DNA from 2 places in the Microbacterium algihabitans genome. Region 2 is predicted to be linked to the other one. Evidence: riboswitches for the same ligand, from Rfam matches in the RefSeq annotation. Region 2 holds a riboswitch; the other holds the start of a gene.
What was found. Region 2 has a riboswitch for thiamine pyrophosphate ahead of RWH43_RS12830 (ECF transporter S component). Riboswitches for the same ligand answer to the same signal wherever they lie in the genome.
Positions count from the first base shown of each region.

Region 1 (5,680 bases), on a different contig from region 2:
TCCTCGTGCTGCTCGCCCTGTCGAGCCGCGACGCGGCGGCGTACGCGCGACGACCGCGAAGACGACGGCGCGAGCGGCGGCGCGATGGGGCGCGCACTCCATCTTCTCGGCGGGCGGTCGGGGCTCCCTCAGACTCGGCGGGATAGCCTGAAGGATGCCGCGCCCGTGCGGCAGGACGGATGACGCCAGTGTTCGACAGCCCCATGTCGCTTTCGGCATACGAGGTGCTCCGCGTGGCCGCCGACGTCGACGACGAAGGACTGCGCCGCGCCTACCGGGTGCGTCTGCGCGAAACCCACCCCGACACCGGGGGAGACGCCGCCCTCTTCGTGCAGGTGCAGCGCGCCTGGGAGCTCATCGGCACCCCCGAGGCGCGCGATGCGTACGACCGGGGACGCGGATCGAGCTCAGGGTCGGGTGCGACCGAATGGGGCGCCGGCTCCTCGGCATCCGCCCCCTCGCGCCCCGCCGACACCCGCCCGCGCGCGCGGTCGCACGGGCAGCCCGGTGGCTGGCGACGAGAGCGCTACCTCGATCTGATCCGCGAATGGGTGGGCCGCGGGGTCGACATCGCGGATCCGTATGATCCCGCGCTCGTGCGCTCGGCTCCCCCCGAGATCCGGCACATCCTGGCCGATGCGCTCGCCGAGGAAGAGACCGCGCGGCTCGTCTCGGAGCTCGGCATGGGCTACACCGTGTGGCACGACGTGTTCGCGGATCGCGACGGGCGCGATCCCGAGCAGAAGCTCGACCACCTCGTGCTCGGTCCGAGCGGCCTCTACGCGATGCTGAGCGAGGACTTCGGCGGCCCGGTCGGCGTGCGTCGCGGCGAGATCACCGGTCCGAACGTGTTCGGCTCGCCCGTGACCCAGCTCGTCTCTCGTGCACGCGTGATCGCCCGGTCGGCCGGCGTGCGGTTCAGCGGGGCGATGATCGTGCTGCCCGACGACGACGTGCTCGACGCCGTCACCGACCTCGGCAAGGTGCGCGGCACCCCCGTCGCCCTGGTCACCCGCAGCGCCCTGACGACCCTGTTGCGCCGCGGCATCACCGGAGCGCGGGAGGTCGGCGGCACGGAGCTGTTCGACATCCGCACCCGGCTGCAGCAGCGCGTACGGCACGTCTGAGCGTCGCGACCCGGCCCCGGCGGTGCTCCGACGCCGTGGGCATGCCTAGGGTGGGGGCATGAGTACCGACGAGACCTCGGGTGCCTCGGCATCCGAAGAGATGAAGCGAAAGTTCAAAGAGGCGCTCGCGAAGAAGAACGGCGCCCAGCAGTCGGGTCAGGCGCACCTCGACGGCCACTCGGCCGTGCAGGGCACGCACGCAGCCGTCACCAAGCGCGAGTTCCGACGCAAGAGCGGCTGAGCACCACGCTCGGCGCGGGAGGGGGCGGATGCCGATTCCGTCATCTCCCGCGCGAGAGCGGGGCCTCGAAGAAGTCCCTTTCGAGCGCCATCGAGCGGTCGTAGGCCGTGGCCATCGCCGCGCGCTCGGCCGGCGCGGCGCACCGTGCGGCGGCATCCACGAGCGTCGACGCGCGCGCCGATGAGGCCGCGAACTCCTCGTCGCCGTATGCGGTGAGCCAATCGGCGTAGGCGTGATCGGCGTCGAAGGTGCCGCGCCAGCGCGCCCCGATGTCGGTGTACAGCGCGAAGCACGGCAGGATCGCGGCGACCAGCACGGCGTAGGAGCCCGTGGTCGAGGCCGTGTGCAGGTGATCGGTGTACGCGAGGGTCGACGCCGCGGGTGACAGTCCTCGCGGATCGACATGCGCCTGATGCAGTGCCGCCTCCTCGTCGAGGCAGGACACCGACGCGGTCGCCCAGAAACGCTGTTCGTCGACGGTGGGAGCGAGGGCCGCCACCCGGGCCAGCACGCGGGAGTACTCGCGCAGGTACAGAAGGTCCTGACCCAGGTACCAGGCGAAGGCGTCTCGGTCGAGTGATCCGGATGCCAAGCCGCGCACGAATCCGCACGCGTCGACAGCGGTGCGCACATCTGCCGTCGCCCGCCACCGCTCGGCGCTGAACGACACGTCGAGGTCGATGTGCGGGCGCAGCTCGTGCAGATGGTCGATGGGGCCGTTGCCGCGTCCGACATGCAGGTGCTCGGCGTTCTCGAGCGCACCCGTGAGCCAGCGCTTCGCGCGGGTCAATGCGTCCGGCCACGTCAGGCCGGACGCGGCGAGAGTGGCCATCGCCGACGACAGCGAGCACCCGGTGCCGTGCGTGTGGCGGGTGGCGACGCGGACCCCTGCGACCTCGTGCACGCCGGTCGCGTCGACGATGGCATCCGGACTCTCGGCCCCCGAGAGATGGCCGCCCTTCAGCAGCACGCGGGTCTGCGCGCTCGCGGCCAGCGATCGGGCCTGAGCGACGGAGGCGTCCCACGTCGTCGCGCGGGGCTCGCCCACGAGCACGGCCAATTCGGCGAGGTTCGGGGTGACGAGATCGGCCCGACGGCAGAGCGACCGAACGGCGTCTTCGGCGTCGGTGTCGAGCAGGCGGTCGCCGCTGGTGGCCACCATCACGGGGTCGAGAACGACGAGGGGCGGTCGGACCTGCGCGAGCCAGGCATCGACGACCGCGACGATCGGAGCCGAGCCGAGCATGCCGATCTTCACGGCGTCGATCTCGACGTCGTCGCTCACCGCTCGCAATTGCGATTCGAGGAACTCCGTCGGAGGAACGTGCACCGCACGCACGCCGCGGGTGTTCTGGGCGACCAGAGCGGTGACCACGGCCATGCCGTATCCGCCGAACGCGGCGATCGACTTGAGGTCGGCCTGCACGCCGGCACCGCCGGTCGGGTCTGTGCCGGCGATGCTCAGCACACGCACGCTCATGCGTCGGCCGCCCACGCGGCGCGCAGGGCGCGGACGACCGATCCCGGGTCGTCTGCTGCGCACACGGCCGATACGACGGCCACACCCGCCGCTCCGGCCCCGCGCAGCGCCGCGACGTCGCCCTCGCCGATGCCGCCGATCGCGACGCAGGGAAGAGCGGTGGATGCCGCGATCTCGGCGAATCCCCCGATGCCGAGCGGAGTGGGATGGTCGGGCTTGGTCTGCGTGGCGCGGATCACGCCGACGCCGAGGTAGTCGACGGTCCGCGCGGGCAGGGAATGTGCCACCGAGAGGTGCGCGGCGGTGTTGGCGGTCCAGCCGATGAGGGCGTCGGAACCCAGGAGGGTTCGCGCGGCGTCGACGGGCAAGTCGCTCTGGCCGAGGTGGACACCGTCGACCCGCGCACCGCGCGAGCGTGCGGCGAGCACCACGTCGAGGCGGTCGTCGACGACGAAGGCGCAGCGCCCGGCGATGACGTCGGCGAGGTCGAGGGTGCGGGCGAAGAGCTCGCCGCCCGTCGCGATCTTCTCGCGCAACTGCACGACCGTGACTCCGGCAGAGACCGCGGCATCGACGATGTCGCGCAGACGGGGGAAAGGCACGCGGTGGTCGGTGACGAGGTGCAGCGACAGGTCGGGCATCATCGACCGCCTCCGGTACGTGCCTCGAGATCGTCGGGGCTGAGGGCGGCGAGTTCGTCGAGGAACGCCACCGCGAACGAGCCGGGCCCCCGTGAGGAGCGGGCCGCGCGTTCCGACGCCGCCGCCCATACGGTGCTCGCAGCGACGGCGGCCTCGAACGGTGCGGTGACGGCGGCGAACGCGGCCATCGCCGCGCCGAGGGCGCATCCCCCTCCGGTGACCTGGGTGAGCAGGGCGCTGCCCCCGACGATCCGCGTCTCGCGATCGGCATCCACGATCAGGTCGATCTCTCCCGACACCGCGACCGTCGCGCCGGTGCGTCCTGCGAGGGCGACGGCCGCGTCACGCGCGTCGCTGGGGGAGTCGGTCGCGTCGACTCCGCGGCCGCCCGCCCCTGTTCCCGCGAGGGCGAGGATCTCGGAGGCGTTGCCGCGGATGATCGCCGGTCGCGCCGCGAGCAACTCGTGCGCCAGCGCCGTGCGCACGGGGAGGGCTCCGACGGCGACCGGATCCAGCACCCAGGGAGTGCCGGCGACGACGGCCTCGCGTGCCGCGTCGCGCTGCTTGGCAGTCGGGGTGCCGAGGTTCACCAGCACGCCCCCGGCGATCCCGGCGAACATCCCGGCCTCGCCGGGGATGTCGCACATCGCGGGAGCCGCGCCGAGAGCCAGGAGTGCGTTGGCGGTGAAGTTCGTCACCACCGCATTCGTGATGCACTGCGTGAGCGGCGCGGCTCGGCGCACGGCCTCGAGGGCCTCTGCGGGGGTGGACGGAGACGACGACGTGCGAACGACCATTCGCGACATCCCTTCGCTAGTACGAACTAGATCAGGTTCGACGGGTGTGTTCTCAGCCCTGGCGGGCACCCCGTGTCACTGCGGGCGACGCTAGCACGAAGGCCGCGGCCGCGATCGCGTGCGCCGGAACGTGAGGGATACCGAAGGGGTCGGATGTGCTGGGGCAGGGGCGGCTGCGCCCCGGAACGGAGCGACGTGGCCACCGCCGCCCCGCGCGGGAGCGGGCGCGGGCCTCAGAACCGCGCCGAGAACCCGCCGTCGGTGTGGAGCAGCTGACCGCTGATCCAGCGCCCCTCAGGGGAGAGCAGGAACGCCGTGATCCCGGCGACGTCGCGCGGGGTTCCCATGCGACCGAGCGCGTGATGGGGCGTCAGGGCGTCGCGGGTCTCATCGTCCATCCAGCCGGTGTCGATGGGGCCGGGGTTGACGACGTTCGCGGAGATGCCGCGAGGCCCGAGCTCTCGAGCCGCTGAGATCACTATGCGATCGAGCGCGCCCTTCGACGCGCCGTACGGCAGGTTGCCGGTGGTGTGGTCGCTGGTGAAGGCGACGATGGCACCGCCCGTCTCGTCGACCTGCCGCGCGAACGCGGCGATGAGCAGCAGAGACGCCCGGGCGTTCACGGCGACGTGGATGTCGAAGCTCTCGGCGCTGGTGTCGAGGATGCCGCTCTCGATGTCGTGGGCGTGGCTCAGCACCAGCGCGTGCAGGGGGCCACGCTCGCGGGCGATGCGCTCGATCAGCTCGGTCGGTGCCGCCGGATCGGCCAGGTCGCACGGGTAGTCGCCGGAGGCGAGCTCGCTCGTGACGACATCCCACCCCTCGTCGCGGAGGCGCGGAACGATCGCGGCCGCGATGCTGTTCGCGCGTGCGGCGCCGGTGACGAGGGCGAGAGGCATGCGTCGAGCGTACGGTGCGTGCGCGTGCGCGTGCGCGTGCGGGTGCGGGCGGGTGCGGGCGTGGGGGAGCGAGGGCGATGGCGAGGCGAGCGCGGGGGGCGCCGCTCACCAGCGCTGACGCAGCTGCCGGGCACGAATGCGGGCGGGCGTTGGCGGGTGTGATGGCGAGGCGAGCGCGAGGCCGCGGGTGCCGCTGCTCAGCGCAGGCGCGCCTGCCGGGAGCGGGCGCGGGCGTGTCTGCTCGAGGCGAGCGCATCGGCGCTGGCGCGGGTGCGCCTGCTCGAGGCGAGGGCGTGTGTTCGATGCGGGTGCGCCTGCTCGAGGCGTGCGGGGAGGGAGGAGCGCGCGCGGGGAGGAGCGCGCGCAGGGAGGCGTGGGTGCGGGGTGGTGCGTGTGTCAGAAGGGTGGGGGTGTGCCGTTGTCGTCGGGGTCGGGTGGGGGTGGGTCGTCGGGGGTGAAGCGGACGGCGGGGGAGTAGGGGAGGGGGTCGTCGGT
Region 1 is NZ_JAWDIU010000009.1:28,324-34,003, forward strand. Features, by position in the region: gene RWH43_RS17590 (hypothetical protein) at 1-146, shown strand, start outside; gene RWH43_RS17595 (DnaJ domain-containing protein) at 189-1,127, shown strand; gene RWH43_RS17600 (DUF5302 domain-containing protein) at 1,186-1,368, shown strand; gene thiD (bifunctional hydroxymethylpyrimidine kinase/phosphomethylpyrimidine kinase) at 1,409-2,848, opposite strand; gene thiE (thiamine phosphate synthase) at 2,845-3,489, opposite strand; gene thiM (hydroxyethylthiazole kinase) at 3,489-4,286, opposite strand; TPP riboswitch at 4,278-4,369, opposite strand; gene RWH43_RS17620 (SDR family oxidoreductase) at 4,520-5,185, opposite strand.
Region 1: another riboswitch for thiamine pyrophosphate. It lies ahead of thiM (hydroxyethylthiazole kinase); the one in region 2 lies ahead of RWH43_RS12830 (ECF transporter S component).

Region 2 (5,680 bases):
GGGCGAGGGTCATCGTGCGCCAGTCGTCGACGAACAGCCCCACGGTGCGCGCCCCGGCGAGCACGCCGAGCACGAACCGGCTCGGCAGCTTGGCCACCTGGGCGAGGGCGTCGGCGAGCGCGGTGGGATCGGTGCGGGCGAACAGCAGGATCATCGGTAGCGCGAGCGCGAGCACGCGCAGCAGCACGGCGATCGCGAGCACGATCGAGTCGTCGCTGATCGTGGCGAACAGGAACGAGCCGTAGACGGTGCCGCCGGGGCGGGCGTACAGCAGCATGCTCACCGCCGCGACGGGGGCGAACACCAGCACGGGCAGCATCCGCTTGAGCACCGTCGTCAACGGCAGTCCCGTGAGCGGCACGCACAGCAGCTCGAGCATCAGGGCCGTCGCGGCGCTCACCGCGTCGATCGAGACCAGCAACGGCACGGCGAGCACCACCACGATCGCGACCTTCGTCACGGGGTTCACGCCGTCGAGCCACGCCGTGCGCGCGGGGGCCTCGACCACGACGCTCACGCGGCCTCCCCCAGGCGGATGCGGTGCTGCCCGAGATGGCGCACCACGTCGGCGTCGTGCGTGACGGCGACCACCGCGCGCCCGCGTGCGATCTCGCGTTGCAGCAGGGCGACGAGCTCGGTCCAGCCGCGACGGTCCTGACCGAAGGTCGGCTCGTCGAGCACGATCACTTCGGGCGAGGCGGCGAGCACCGTCGCCACCGATAGGCGCCTCTTCTGGCCGCCCGACAGGGTGAACGGGTTGGCGAGGGCGAGGGGGGCAAGGTCGAGTCGCTCGAGCAGTTCGTCGACGATCTGCTCGACCTGAGCCGCCGGCATCCGGAGCGCTCTCGGCCCCACGGCGAGCTCGTCGCGCAGCGTCGACGCCAGGAACTGGTGCTCGGGCTCCTGGAACACCGTGCCGATGCGCGTGAGCAGTTCGGTGGAGCGCCAGCGGGACGGGCGCCGGATGCCGCGGGCCGCGAGCCCCGCCGCGGCGGTCACCTCTCCGCGGAGTTCGGGCAGGAGCCCCGCGAGGGTGAGCGCGAGCGTCGACTTGCCCGCGCCGTTCGGGCCCGTCACGACGGTGCCCGCGCCGGTGGGGACGATCAGGTTGAGGTCGGACGCGACGACGGTGCCCTTCTCGCGCCCGATGGCCAACGTCTCGGCCGTCAGCACGGCATCCGGATTCGACGAGGGAGCGGCGACCGGAAGCTCCACCGGGCGACCCGGGACCCACACTCCGGCGGCGGCGAGCGCGTCGCCATATTCCGCGAACACGCGATCGGGCGGGCCGTCGGCGATCAGCCCCCCGCCCGGCGCCAGCACCACGACCCGCGTCATGAGGTCGGCCCACACGGCGGTGCGGTGCTCGATCAGCACGAGCGTCGTGCCCTCGCGCGCGATGACGCCCTCGACGGCCGCGCGCACGTCGTCGACGCCGTCGGGGTCGAGGTTGGCGGTCGGCTCGTCGAGCAGCAGCAGTCCGGGGTGCATCGCGAGCACACCCGCGAGCGCGAGGCGCTGTTTCTGCCCGCCCGACAGCGCCTTCGTCGGGCGGTCGAGGGGCACGGTCAGACCGACGGAGGCCAGAGCGTGCGCCACCCGGTGGGGGATGTCGGATGCCGGCACCCCGAGGTTCTCGCACCCGAAGGCCACGTCGTCGCCCACCTTCGACAGCACGATCCCCGCCTCGGGGTCCTGCAGGACCAGGCCGATGCGTCCGCGTTGCCCCTCGGGCGCCCCGCCGTCGACGAGGATGCGCCCGGTCTGCTCCCCCTCGTCACTGCCTCCGAGCAGGCCCGCGAGACCGGCGAGCAGGGTCGACTTGCCCGCACCCGAGGCGCCGAGCAGCAGCACCCGCTCGCCGGGCTCGATGACGAGGTCGATCTCGCGCGTGGCGGGGAGCTTGCGACCGGCGTAGCGCCAGCCCCAGCCTTCGACGTCGACGCGCGCGGGATGCGGCATCAGACGTCGCGGCGGCGTTCCCGCCCGGCGGCGAAGCGGCTCAGCGCACCGGTGGCCGCCAGTGCACGCACGAGCAGCCAGCCGACCAGACCGGCCAGCAGCGCACCCGAAACCACGAGGGTGCCGAGGTAGATGAGGTTGAACTCGACGGTCTTGGCGATGTTCGGCGACGACCCGACGAACAGCTCGTTCAGCCACGCGCCGACGCTCGCGCCGACTCCGGCGAGCATGGCGACCGGCAGGGTGAATCGCAGGTAGAGGAAGGTGAGGAAGATCAGCTCGGCGCCGAGGCCCTGAGCCAGGCCCGACACGATCGTGAGCGGACCCCACACGTTGCCGATGAGGGCCGAGACGACGGCGGCCACGAGCTCGACCAGCAGAGCCGCGCCGGGCTTGCGGATGATCAGCCCGCCGACGACGCCGCCGATCAGCCAGATACCGACCGCGAGGCCCCCGAGACCGGGAGTGACGCCGTCCATGGCGACGAACCAGAGGCCGCCGACGGTGTTCCAGGCCCAGAACACCAGGCCGATCGCGACGCCGAGCACGGCGGCGACGACGATGTCGACGACACGCCACCGCAAGCGGTCCGAGGCGACGACCGTCGAGCGGTTCGCGGGGGCAGACGTGGACGTGTGCATTTCTCTCCTCCCTGCGCCGGCATGATCCGGATCAGGTTCGACGGTCGAAGCGTGGATTCGCTTCCTCTCAGCCCGGCTCACCGGACTCCCGTGGGTTGTGGTGACGAGTATAGGGGCACGCCCGGGGTAGCGTGGGCGGGTGAGCGAGCAGATCCCGGAGTCGCGACGCGCGCCGCGGAACCCGGACGAGCCGCTCGCCGCTCCGGCGGAGTCGGAGCAGACTTCGGATGCCGCTTCCCCGGCCGATCCGCGGGCTGCAGGTGCCGTCGAGGCCGAGGCGTCCGAGGCCGGGGCTCCCGTCACCGCGAGTGCCGCCGACGCCGAGGCACCCCGGACCGGCGCTGCCGCCGTCGCACCGGCCGCCGAGGGCGCCGAAGCCGAGGCGTCCCCAGCCACAACGACGCAGCCGTCACCGGCGGACGCGACGACCCCGCCGCCGACGACCGGCGCCTCGCCCGCGTCGACCGCCGCCACGGCATCCGGAACCTCCACCGTCATCGGAGCGCTCGCGTGGGTCGACCCCCACCAGGCAGCCGCTCCGCGCCCCGCCCCGATCTTCGTCGTCTCCGGATCGACCCTTCGCGCGGGCGATCTGCTGGCCGGAGGGCGTCGGCGCCGCCTGCGTCCAGCCACCGTCGTTCCGCCCATCCTCCTGCTCATGCTGGTCGCGGCATACGTCGCCGCGACCCTGCTCTGGCCGTTGAACGCCGCGGCTCCGACCGTGCGCACCGTCGCCGCGCAGCCGACCGCCGCGCCCACGGCGAACCCCGCGTGGCCGGCGCAGGGCGAAGCGGCGATCGCGCTCGACGGCATGCCCGAAACGCTCTCGACTCCCGCGAACGCCCCCGAGTCGATCGCGAGCATCACGAAGGTCGTCACCGCCCTCGTCGTGCTCGACAAGCTGCCGCTGGCCCCGAGCGAGCAGGGCGGCACGTACGCCTTCACGCAGGCCGACAGCGCCGACTACTGGCAGTACCGGGCGCGCGGCGAATCGTCGCTCGACGTGCCCGTCGGCGGCACGCTCACCCAGTTGCAGATGCTGCAGGGCATGCTCATCGCCTCCGCGAACAACTACGCGCAGCGCCTGTCGAACGATCTCTTCGGATCGGATGCCGCCTTCGCCGCCGCCGCGGAAGAGTACCTCGCCCAGCGCGGCATCGACGGCATCACGATCGTCAACCCGACCGGGATCGAGGCGGGCAACACCGCGACGCCCGCCGCCCTCATCGCCCTCGCCGAGCGCGCTCTCGCCAACCCCGTCATCGCCGAGATCGTGCGCACGCCCGAGCTGACGCTGCCGGGGGCGGGCACCTTCCGCAACGGCAACTCCCTGCTCGAGGATCCCGGCGTGATCGGTGTGAAGACCGGCACCCTCGACGCCTGGAACCTGCTGACGGCGAAAGACATCACCGTCGGCGGCACCACGGTGCGCGCCTACGCCGCCGTGCTCGGCCAGCCCGGGCCCGACAGCCGCAATCAGGCCAGCCGTGATCTGTTCGCGCGCATCGAGCAGGAGCTGCAGCCGAGCCCCTCGCTCACGGCCGGCACGGTCGTCGGCAAGGTCGAGTCGCTGTGGGCCCCCGACGTCGACGTGGTCACCGCCACCGACGCGACCGTCGTGCTCTGGAACGGCGCCGAGGCCAAGACCTCGACCTCGTTCGACCTCGGCGACGCCCGTGAACCCGGCGAGACCGTGGGCTCGCTCACGGCGACGGGTCCCGTCGACGCGGACACCGTCGACGTCGAACTCGCCGGCGAGCTCGACCCGCCGAGCCCGTGGTGGCGGCTCACACACCCCCTCGACCTGTTCGGACTGAACGAATGAAGCTCTCGCTCGACGCGTCGTCGTCGGTCCCGCCGTTCGAGCAGGTGCGGGGCCGGATCATCGCGCAGATCGACGACGGCACGCTCGTCGCGGGAACCCGTCTGCCTCCGGTGCGGACCCTTGCGGGCGAGCTCGACCTCGCCGCCAACACCGTCGCTCGCGCCTACAAAGAACTCGAAGAGGCGGGCTACGTCGAGACCCGCGGCCGCGCGGGAACGTTCGTGAAGGGCGCGGATGCCGCCGCCGCCCGAGGGGCCGCTGCCGCGCGGACCTTTGCCGAGACGGCGCGACGCCTGGGCCTGTCCAGTGCCGAGGCGATCGATCTCGTGCGGGCCGCTCTGCGCGAAGACTGAGGAGCGGTGACGCGGCTCACGGCGGTTTTCGGACGGCTCCGGATGCCGCGGCGAACTTCACCCGCGAGATCACCCGCTTGCCTCTGACCTGGGTTTTTCACGTCTCGTGCTCGCGGATTGCGCCCTCAATGCCCCTGGATCCGCCGAAAGTGGGTCGGATGCGCCGTGATACCCGGACTCAATGTCGGAGGTCGTCGCTAGCATGCGAACATGTCATCGGAGGCCTCGTCGACACCCGCAGGGAACGGCCCGCGCGGCCTGTCCGCGGTGCTCGCCGAGGTCCGCTCCACGGGCGCTGTGCTGGCCGCCGCGGAGGTCGCCCGCACCCGTGCTCTCGCTGAGGCCGGGCACCTGGCCCTCGACGTCCTCGCCGACCAGCGCGCGCCCGCCCGCGCCGCGCAACTGGCCCTGAGGGAGGTGGCGTCCGAGCTCGCCGCGGCCGAGAACCTCTCCGACCGGTCGGTGCAGCGGCAGATGTGTCAGGCGATGACCCTCATCGACGACTACCCCGCCACCCTCGCCGCGTGGGAAGCGGGGGCTCTCACCCGCGCCCACGCCCACGTCATCGCCGACATCGGCTCAGCCCTCCCGCCCGAGAAGAAGGCCGAATTCGACCTTCTCGCCGTCGCCACCGCCGAGGGTCGCAGTCCCGCCCGCCTGCGCAGCCGCCTGGCCGTCCTGGCCGAGAAACTGCACCCCACCACCCTCACCGAACGTCACCAGCGCGGGCGCGACACCCGCTGCGTCCGCCTCGTCACCCAAGCCGACGGCATGTCCGACCTCATCGCAACCCTGCCCACCGTGCTCGCCGTCGGCATCTACGACCGCCTCACGCACCAAGCTCGCGCGCTCCTCGACATCCGGGCCGGCGGCGCGTTCGGACTCGACGGGGGTGACGG
Region 2 is NZ_JAWDIU010000004.1:246,527-252,206, forward strand. Features, by position in the region: gene RWH43_RS12820 (energy-coupling factor transporter transmembrane component T family protein) at 1-517, opposite strand, end outside; gene RWH43_RS12825 (ABC transporter ATP-binding protein) at 514-1,962, opposite strand; gene RWH43_RS12830 (ECF transporter S component) at 1,962-2,603, opposite strand; TPP riboswitch at 2,595-2,705, opposite strand; gene RWH43_RS12835 (D-alanyl-D-alanine carboxypeptidase family protein) at 2,743-4,428, shown strand; gene RWH43_RS12840 (GntR family transcriptional regulator) at 4,425-4,781, shown strand; gene RWH43_RS12845 (HNH endonuclease) at 4,992-5,680, shown strand, end outside.